Regions from separate parts of the Dactylosporangium sp. NPDC005572 genome, predicted to be linked through region 2. Evidence: riboswitches for the same ligand, from Rfam matches in the RefSeq annotation. Region 2 holds a riboswitch; each other region holds the start of a gene.
What was found. A riboswitch is a leader RNA that binds a small molecule or an ion and turns the genes downstream of it on or off. The one in region 2 is predicted to bind cobalamin.
Positions count from the first base shown of each region.

Region 1: it holds a riboswitch for cobalamin, as region 2 does, so the genes downstream of both, cobN (cobaltochelatase subunit CobN) here and ABZS66_RS20465 (VWA domain-containing protein) in region 2, are expected to answer to the same signal.
Region 3: it holds a riboswitch for cobalamin, as region 2 does, so the genes downstream of both, ABZS66_RS54100 (ribonucleoside-diphosphate reductase subunit alpha) here and ABZS66_RS20465 (VWA domain-containing protein) in region 2, are expected to answer to the same signal.

Region 1 covers NZ_JBEXCY010000070.1:3,893-7,159, reverse strand. Annotated here, with positions in the region: gene cobN (cobaltochelatase subunit CobN) at 1-1,821, opposite strand, end outside; cobalamin riboswitch at 1,860-2,047, opposite strand; gene ABZS66_RS29250 (precorrin-3B synthase) at 2,084-3,148, shown strand; gene ABZS66_RS29245 (precorrin-8X methylmutase) at 3,145-3,267, shown strand, end outside.
Region 2 covers NZ_JBEXCY010000038.1:15,738-19,004, forward strand. Annotated here, with positions in the region: gene ABZS66_RS20465 (VWA domain-containing protein) at 1-1,528, opposite strand, end outside; cobalamin riboswitch at 1,583-1,710, opposite strand; gene ABZS66_RS20470 (hypothetical protein) at 2,364-3,267, opposite strand, start outside.
Region 3 covers NZ_JBEXCY010000252.1:3,405-6,671, reverse strand. Annotated here, with positions in the region: gene ABZS66_RS54100 (ribonucleoside-diphosphate reductase subunit alpha) at 1-1,261, opposite strand, end outside; cobalamin riboswitch at 1,379-1,590, opposite strand; gene ABZS66_RS54095 (CoA transferase) at 1,657-3,015, shown strand; gene ABZS66_RS54090 (SDR family oxidoreductase) at 3,012-3,267, opposite strand, start outside.

The DNA of each region.
Region 1 (3,267 bases), on a different contig from region 2:
GGTCCAGATCTGGGCCCGGATCGCCGGCAGCTTCGCCGGGTCGAGCGCGGCGATCGTGGCGTGCTCGTCGAGCAGCTGCTCCAGGCGGGCGATGTCGCCGTAGGTGTCGGCCCGGGCCATCGGCGGGATGAGGTGGTCGACCAGGGTCGCGTGGGCGCGCCGCTTGGCCTGGGTGCCCTCGCCGGGGTCGTTGACCAGGAACGGGTAGATCAGCGGCAGGTTGCCCAGCGCCGCGTCGGCACCGCAGGCGGCGGACAGGCCGACGGTCTTGCCGGGCAGCCACTCCAGGTTGCCGTGCTTGCCGACGTGCACGACGGCGTGGGCCCGGAACTCGTCGGCGAGCCAGCGGTACGCGGCCAGGTAGTGGTGGCTCGGCGGGAGGTCGGGGTCGTGGTAGATGGCGACCGGATTCTCGCCGAACCCGCGCGGCGGCTGCACCATCACCACGACGTTGCCCTCGCGCAGCGCGGCCAGGACGATCTCGCCGTCGGGGTCGCGCGAGCGGTCGACGAACAGCTCCCCCGGCGCCGGCCCCCAGTGCCGCTCCATCTCCTCGCGCAGCGCGGCGGGCAGCGTCGCGAACCAGGCGCGGTAGCTCGCCGCGGAGATGCGGATCGGGTTGCCCTGCAGCTGCTCCTCGGTCAGCCAGTTGACGTCCTGGCCGCCGGCGGCGATGAGCGCGTGCATCAGCGCGTCGCCGTTCTCCGGGAATCCCCGGCCGATGTCGTACCCCTGCAGCCGCAGCTCGGCGAGCAGCCGCACCACGCTCGCGGGCGTGTCCAGGCCGACCGCGTTGCCGATCCGCGCGTGCTTCGTCGGGTACGCGCTGAGCATGATCACGACGCGCTTCCCGCTCGCCGGCACGTGGCGCAGGCGGGCGTGCGCGACGGCGATGCCGGCGACCCTCGATGCGCGTTCGGGATCGGCGACGTACACCGTGAGGCCGTCGGCGTCGATCTCCTTGAACGAGAACGGGACCGTGATGATGCGGCCGTCGAACTCGGGGATCGCGACCTGGGTGGCGGTGTCGAGCGGGGACATCCCGTCGTCGCTGCCGTCCCAGGTGTCGCGGCTGCCGGTGAGGCACAGGCCCTGCAGGATCGGCACGTCGAGCGCGGCCAGGGCGCCGACGTCCCACGCCTCGTCGGCGCCGCCCGCCTGCGCCTCGGCCGGGCGGGTGCCGCCGGCGGCGAGCACGGTGACGACGAGGGCGTCGGCCTGGGCGAGCGTCTCCAGCAGCTCGGCGGGGGCGGTGCGCAGCGAGGACGCGAACACGGGCAGGGCGCGGCCGCCCTCGGCCTCGATCGCGTCGCACAGCGCGCCGACGAACGCGGTGTTCCCGGCGACGTGGTGGGCCCGGTAGTAGATGACCCCGACGGTGGGGCCTTCCGTGCCGGGGCGGTCGACGACCCCCCAGGCGGGCGTCTCGACCGGGGGCAGGAAGCCGTTGCCGTCGAGCAGGACCGTGTCGCTGAGGAACCGGTGCAGCTCGGCCAGGTTGGCGGCGCCGCCGTGGGCCAGGTAGGCGTGGGCCTCCGCGGCCAGGCCGGCGGGCACCGTCGAGTGGCGCATCAGCTCGGCGTCGGGGGCCTGCTCGCCGCCCAGGACCACGACCGGCGTGCCGGTCGCCAGCAGCGCGTCGAGGCCGTCCTCCCAGTCGCGGTAGCCGCCGAGGATGCGCACGACCACGAGATCGGCCCCGTCGAGCAGGCCGGGCAGGTCGTCGACGGCGGTGCGGGACGGGTTGGCCAGCCGGTAGGCGGCGCCGCTGGCCCGCGCGCTGAGCAGGTCGGTGTCGGACGTGGACAGCAGCAGGATCACGCCGGGGTCCTCCCTCGGGGTCCGCGCCCCAAGTGTGTCGGGATGGGTCCGGCGGCGGAGAGTCTCCTGGCTCCCGGATCGGCGCTCACCCCCGGCCTTCCCGGGCTGGTGCCCGGTGGCCGTCTGGTGGAGGCTCGCTCCCCGGTCACAGTGGCGGGACCGCGCCGGACTTCCACCGGCTTCCTCCACACGTCGCCGTTACAGCACCGCCAACTCTCCTCGACGCGGCTCGCCCCCGTCAAGCGCAGGTAGTATCCGGCCCGTGCACGGACGCGACGCTCCCGACCGCTGCCCGGGCGCCGTGCAGGTGCACCCCGCGGCCGACGGCGGCCTGGCCCGCGTCCGGCTGCCGGGCGGGCTGCTGACGGCCGCCCAGCTGCGCGTGCTGCGATCGGCTGCGATCGATCTTGGCGACCCGGTGCTGGAGCTGACCTCGCGGGGGAACATCCAGGTCAGGGCGCTGCGGCCAGGCGCGCCGGCGGTGCTGGCGCGGCGGCTGCACGAGGCCGGGCTGCTGCCGTCGGAGGCCCACGAGCGGGTGCGCAACATCATCGCCTCGCCGCTGAGTCCCGCGGTGCGGCCGGTGGTGGCGGCCTTTGACGCGCTGCTGTGCTCGTCGTCGACGTTGGTCGATCTGCCGGGGCGGTTCCTGGTGACGGTCGACGACGGGCGCGGGGACGTGACGGGGCTCGGCGGGGACGTCGGGCTGCTCGGCGACCGGCTGCTGCTCGCTGGCTGCCCGACGTCGCTGCACGGGGGTGCTGACCTGCTGATCCAGGCCTGCCAGGCGTTTCTGGACGAGCGGGCGGCGCAGGGCTCGCAGGCGTGGCGGCTGGGTGAGCTGGCCGACGGGCCGGCGCGGGTCGCCGCGCGGCTCGGGACCGACGTCGGTCGATCGCTGGAGCTGCCGCCGCGACCCACTCCGGTCGGCCCCCTTCCGGCGGGGGCCGTCGTCGTCGTGCCGCTCGGGTTGTTGACGCCGGAGCAGTCGGCGGTCCTGGCGGACGTCGCCGAAGAGATCATTGTCACGCCGTGGCGGACTCTGGCGGTACACCGGCTGCCGATGGCGGAAGCTGAGCGCCTGGCCGCCGCCGGGCTCTCCAGCGACCCGGCGTCGCCGTGGATCGGCGTCACGGCCTGCGCCGGCCGGCCCGGCTGCACCAAGGCACTGGCCGACGTCCGGGCCGACGCCCGCTTTGCGGTGTCGGATGCGCCGGAGCCGCTGCCGGTGCACTGGGTGGGTTGCGAGCGGCGCTGCGGTGCGCCGAAGGGAAGGCACGTGGAGATGATCGCGACGGGTTCGGGGTACCGGCGGGTGGCGCCGTGAGCGACTACATCCGCGACGGGGCCGAGATCTACCGGCGGTCGTTCGCCACCATCCGCGCCGAGGCCGACCTGTCCTCCCTGGAGCCCGGCGTCGCGCAGGTGACCGTCCGCATGATCCAC
Region 2 (3,267 bases):
CCTCGGTCTTCACGGTGTACCGCTGTTCGCCGCGCAGCGCCGCCGCCCGGATCGTGTCGGGAACGTGGAGGCTGGTGAGCTTGCCGCCGAGGGGCCGGCGGGACCGGACGATCCGTCCGTGCCGCGAGTACGCCGGCGACCGCCGCCCCGCGTGCGACCCGGCCTGGCGGTTGGCCTTTCCGGCGATCGAGAGCAGCTTGGGCCGGTAGGGGGCGCCGGCGAACGCGACCGCCTGGGGCGCGCCGACGGCGTCTCCGGCGGTCTGTTCCTCGTCCCAGGATCGGCCGTCATCCCGGGATTGGTCATCCCAGGATGCCTCGGTCCCGGCGGGCGGCTGGGCCGGCGGCTGCCGGTCCGGGCCCGCGCCGGTCACCGCGCCGCCGCCATCGACGTCGCTCGGCGCCTCGTCATCGACCGGCGTCTCCGTCGGGCCACTATCGGGGCCGTCGTCGCCGTCGGGGCCGCCACCGGGGTCCTCGTCCGGGTCGTCGTCCGGCTCGTCGTCCGGGTCGTCGCCGGCCTCCTGCGCCAGGACCTCTTCCAGCTTCTCCAGGTCGGTGCCCGGCGGGTCCAGGGGGTCCCGCCGGCGGCGGTGCGGCAGCGCCAGGCGCGCCGCGTCGCGGACGTCGGCCTTGGTGACGGCGTCGCGGCCCGACCAGGCGGCCAGGGCGACCGCGGTGCGCGCGACCACGATGTCGGCCCGCAGGCCGTCCACGCGGTACGCCAGGCAGATCCGCGCGATCCGGTCCAGCTCCCGGTCCGGCAGCCGGACCCCGCCGAGCCGCGCACGGGCGGCGGCGATCCGGCCGGCGAGCCGCGCGTCCTCCTCCTCGAAGCGGGTGGCGAACGATCCCGGATCGGCCTCGTACGCGAGCCGGCGGCGGACCACCTCGGCGCGGGGCGCGGCCTCCTGCGGCGCGGTGACCCCGACGACCAGCCCGAACCGGTCGACGAGCTGCGGGCGGGGCTCGCCCTCCTCGGGGTTCATGGTGCCGACGAGCAGGAACCGCGCGGCGTGCTTGACCGACACGCCGTCGCGCTCGACGTGGGCGCGGCCCATGGCGGCGGCGTCGAGGAGCAGGTCGACGAGGTGGTCGGGCAGCAGGTTGACCTCGTCGACGTACAGCACCCCGCGGTGCGCGGCGGCGAGCAGCCCCGGCTCGTAGGCCTTGACCCCGTCGGCGAGGGCCCGCTGGAGGTCGAGGGTGCCGACGACCCGGTCCTCGGTGGCCCCGACGGGCAGCTCGACGAGCCTGGCGCGGCGCGCGGCCCGGGGCGCGCCGGGGTCGTGCGGCCCATCGGGGCACTCGGCGTCGGGTGCGGCCGGGTCGCAGGCGAACCGGCACCCGCCGACCACGGCGACCTCCGGCAGCAGGCTCGCGAGCCCCCGGACGACGGTGGACTTGGCGGTACCCTTCTCGCCGCGCACGAGCACCCCGCCGATCGCCGGCGAAACGGCCGTGAGCAGCAGCGCGAGGCGCAGATCGGCCAGGCCGACGACGGCCGAGAACGGATACGGTGGGGTCACGACACATCCCTTCGGCGGGTCCTCGCCCGCCATGGCGTTGGCAACGAGCGGCCGGAGTCTCCTGACTTCCGGATCGCCGCCGCCCCCCGGCCTTCCGACCCGCGTGGATCGTGGCCCGTGCGCTGGAGGACGCCTCCCCGGTCACAGTGGCGGGACCGTCCCGGCCTCACACCGGGTTCCTCCGCATACCGCTCGCAGGCCATCGTGTCCCACACCCCCCAAACCCGTCAACGTGACCGTTCCGACCCCACCCCCGCGCCGCCCTCGCCCGGAGTTCTCGCCGCCCGCACACTGCCGCCGCCCGTCCCCCGCTCCGCTCCACCCCAACTGGCGTCGATCTTGCACTCGTGCCGCCAGTCTTGCCCCGTTTCGGGGTGATTCTCGCCCGCCACAACCGCAAGATCGACGCCAGTGAAGCCCGGAACACCACCCGCCCAGAACGGGCTCATGATCGATGGAGCCTTTTGGCTGTCATGACAGCCAGATCACGCCATGGATCATGAGGCGGTCCGCCTTGATCGGCGTTTCGGACGGCCGGGCGCGGGCGCGGGCTGGCGCGGCGCTGGCAGACACCGGCGCGGGCAGACATGGAAAGGCCCGGCGCTGGGGCCGGGCGGTGAGTGGGCGGGCGGCATGAGGGAGGAACGCCGCCCGCCGGGCTCAGCGAAAGGTGGTGCTCTATATATAGATCGAGGCGCGATGCCGTCGAGGTAGGTGGTGCGGGGACCGGAGTCCCTTCGGGTCTTGCTCGGTGCTGAACACAGCATGCGGGCCCGGTCTTGGCAGCCACTTGGCGCTCACTTGTGGGCAGGTGTCAAGCGGGCGACAGTACGCCTCAGGCCGCCGCCGCGTCCTCCAGGAGCAGGCGTTCGGCCGCGGCAGCGCTGACCTCGGGCTCCTCGATCGGGTCGTCGCGCAGGTACTCCAGGCGTCTCCTGGTCCGCGCGTCGGCGGTCACGTGCCGCACCGACAGCAGGCGGACGCCGCTCTCGCAGTCCCACAGCCCCTCGGCCAGGGCGCCGTCGCAGGCGGCCGGCTCCAGGGCCAGGCGGGCCTTCAGGTAGCTGGCGCGCTCGTAGGAGTGCGGGCTGAACCACAGGCGGCGGATCGTCGGCAGCGCCGCGTGGGCCGGGTCGCCGCCGATGCGGACCAGGCCGGCGAGCAGGCGGTCGTAGCCGCAGAGGTCGTCCGGGCGGCGGTCGAGCCAGCCCAGGCCGGCGAGCAGGGCGGGGGCGTCGGACTCGTCGCCGTGGTCGGCGAGGACGGTGAGGCCGCGCCAGTACCGCTCGGAGTCCGCCTCGGCCACCCAGCGGCGCGCGGCGGGCACGGCATCGGGACCGGCGGGCTCGCAGGGGTCGTGCGGGAGGGTCACGGACGGTAGGGCCATCGGCAGCTCGAGGCAGCCGGTCCAGTCGCGCCACGGCAGGGCGCCGGGCAGGAACGCGTCGGGGACGCCGCTCATGCGCAGCCGGTCGGCGGCGACCGGGAGCAGGTCGTCCCACCAGTTCGCGGGCCAGTCGCGGGCGATCGACTGCAGGACGTCGATCCAGTGCGGGCCGATGCCGACGTACCGGCGGAGGCACTCGATGGCCTCGTCGGCGCCGGACCGGCCGAGGGCCGTGAGGACGGCCAGCACGTGGTCGACGTCCTCGTCGGCGGTGTACAGCTCGGCGACGAGCGGGCCCACCGGCAGGGCCAGGTCGCGGACGAGCCGGGCGAGGTACACGCCGCGCTCGTCG
Region 3 (3,267 bases), on a different contig from region 2:
GGTGGACGGTGTTGCCGGGCGCGCCGGTCTGGTTCGACAGCGCGTTGGCGCGGTCCTTGAAGGTCATCCAGCCGTTGCCGGTCTGCGCGAGGGTGCGCATCATCCTGCCGTACAGCTCGCGGGCCTTGACCGTGCGCACCGCGTGCTTCTCGGCCGCCCGGTACGCCTCGTCGAACGCCTCGCCGAACAGATCCGGCAGCGCAGGGGCGTCGGACGGGTCGATCAGGGACCAGTCCCCGTCGGCCTCGACACGGCACATGAACTCGTCCGGCAGCCAGTTGGCGAGGTTGAGGTTGTGGGTACGGCGGGACTCCTCGCCGGTGTTGTCGCGCAGCTCCAGGAACTCCTCGACGTCCGGGTGCCACGGCTCGAGGTACACGCAGGCCGCGCCCTTGCGCCGGCCGCCCTGGTTGACCGCGGCGACGCCGGCGTCGAGCGTCTTGAGGAAGGGAACGATCCCGTTCGAGCGGCCGTTCGTGCCGCGGATGAGCGCGCCACGGCCGCGCACCCGCGACCACGAGATGCCGATCCCGCCGGAGAACTTCGACAGCTTCGCCACCTGGTGGTATCGCTCGTAGATCGAGTCCAGCTCGTCCTTCGGCGAGTCGACCAGGAAGCACGACGACATCTGGGTGTGCCGGGTGCCCGAGTTGAACAGCGTCGGCGAGCTGGGCAGGTAGGCGAGCGAGGACATCAGCCGGTAGAAGCCGGCCGCCTCCCCGGGCGTCTGCGACAACCCGCACGCCACCCGCAGCAGCCAGTACTGCGGCGTCTCCACCACCAGTCGCGTGTGCGGGTGGCGCAGCAGGTACCGGTCGGCGACCGTCCGCAGGCCGAAGTACTCGAACCGCAGGTCACCGCCGGCGTCCACGGCGGCGTCGAGCTCACCGGCGTTGGCCGCCACGAACGCGGCCGTCGCGTCGCCGATGAGCCCCTGCTGGTGGCCGTACCGGATCGACTGGCTGAAGCTCGCGACGCCCTGGCCGCGCACCTCCTGGTCGACGTACGCGGCGAGCAGCCGCGCGGCGAGCCGGGAGTACTGCGGCTCCTCCCCGATCAGCTCGGCCGCGGTCTGGATGGACAGCTTGTCCAGCTCGGCCGTGCTCGCCCCGTCGTAGAGGCCGCTGATCGTCCTCGTCGCCACCCGCAGCGGGTCGACCTCGTCCAGGTCGCCGGCCCACCGCTCGACCGCCGCGACGATCCGGCCGACGTCGACCGGCTCCAGGTCGCCGCTGCGCTTGCGCACGCGCATCTGCGTCATCGTGTCCCCCTCGTCCACGCTCCGGACGGCCGGACACGCGCGCAGGGGGACGCCACCGGGTGACCCCGGATCCTGGCGTCGGCCGTCCCGCGCGGCCTCCGACCACCGCGGACCCCTTCTGGTCCGCGGTGCGCTGGCAGGTCTTCGGACTCGCGGGCATGACCGAGGTCGCCTACCGGCCGTCGCTTCCCAGACTGTGGGGTCCAGTGCTTCGTTGACGGCTTTCGTTCCCACTCACCGCTGCGGGGCAGTCCCGGATTCCCACCGGGTTCCCTGTTGCCACGACCGCCCCGCGAGGGGCCGGCCGAACCAGCTGCGGGCAACACCATATATGGGAACCATCGGGAAAGCGAAACACCACATGTGGCCCGGGCGTGTCACGGCACAATCGACGTGTGAACGCGCAGCGGGATGTGCTGACGGAGCTGGGCCTGACAGAGCTCGGCCTGACGGGGGCCGAGGGTCCACAGATCGTGGGCGACCCCCGGCCGGCCGGGCTGGCCTCGCCGCTCGCGGTCGCGGAGTGCGCCGTGGCGTCCGTGTCCGCCTGTCTTGCCGCGGCCGCGGAGCTGGCCCGGGCGCGCGGCGGCCGGCGGCCCGAGGTCGTCCTCGACACCGCCCACGTGGCGGCGGCGGTGCGCAGCGAGGTGCTGCTGCGCGATCCGGCGGGGCGGGGCATCGACGGTTTCGCGCCGTTGTCGCGGCTGTGGCCGGCGGCGGACGGCTGGGTGCGCACCCATGCGAACTATCCGTGGCACCGCGCGGCGCTGCTGGCGGCGCTCGGGGTCGACGACGGCCCGGACGGCGAGGTGCAGCCCCGGCTGGCCGGCGTGCTCGCCAACCGGGCGGCGGTGGAGGTGGAGCGCTCGGTGTACGCAGCCGGTGGGCTGGCCGTCGCCGCGCGCACCCGGGATCAGTGGCCTGCCGACGCCGCCGCGCTGGTCTCCGTCGAGCCGGGCGGCGCCGGGGCACCGCTGCCGCCGCCCGGTCCGCTGCCGGCGTCGCACCTGCGGGTGCTGGACCTGACCAGGGTCATCGCCGGGCCGGTCGGCACCCGGATGCTGGGCGCCCTCGGCGCCGACGTGCTGCGCGTCGACGACCCGAACCGCCCGGAACTGCCGTTGCACGCCGTCGACGGCGTCATCGGCAAGGCGAGCACCCTGCTGGACGCGGGCACCCCGCAGGGCGGGGACACCCTGCACCGGCTGGTCGCCGAGGCCGACGTGGTCGTGACCGGCTACCGGCCGGGCGCGCTGCGCCGCCTGGGCCTCGACCCGGACCAGATCGCCGAGCGGCATCCGGGCACCGTCGTCGCCACGCTGTCGGCGTGGGGAACCGCCGGCGAGTGGGGCCGGCGCCGCGGCTTCGACAGCCTCGTCCAGATCGCCACGGGCATCGGCTGGGCCGCCACCGCCGACGGCACCCGCCCCGGCGCGCTGCCGTGCCAGCTGCTCGACCACGCCTCCGGCTACCTCCTCGCGGCCGGCGTCCTGACCGCGCTGGCCCGTCGCGCGCGGACCGGCGAAGGCGCGCACGTGTCGGTGTCACTCACCCGGACCGCGCGATGGCTGCTCGACCAGGGCGTCGACGCCACCCGCCGGGACACCGGCGGCGAGCCGCAGCCGGACGCCCACCGGGTGGCCCTCGGCAACGGGTGGAGCGGCATCGGCCCGCCCGGACGACTCGACGGCCGGCCACTGAGCTGGCCCCACCTGCCGCCGGCGTACGGGCAGTCCCGCGCCGCCTGGCGCTAACGCCCCAGGACCGTTCCGCCGTTGACGCCCACCAGCTGCCCCGTGACGAACGAGGCCTCCGGGGAGGCCAGGAAGGCGACCGTGGCCGCGACGTCGTCAGGGGCGCCGGCCCGCCCGACCAGGGTGCGCTCGACCCTGGCCCGGTGGAACTCGGGGTTCATCCGGTCGCCGAAGAACTCGGTGGCCGGCACGTAGCCGGGCAGTACCAGGTTGGCGGTGGCCCCGGTCGGGCCGAGCTCCGCGGCGAGCCAG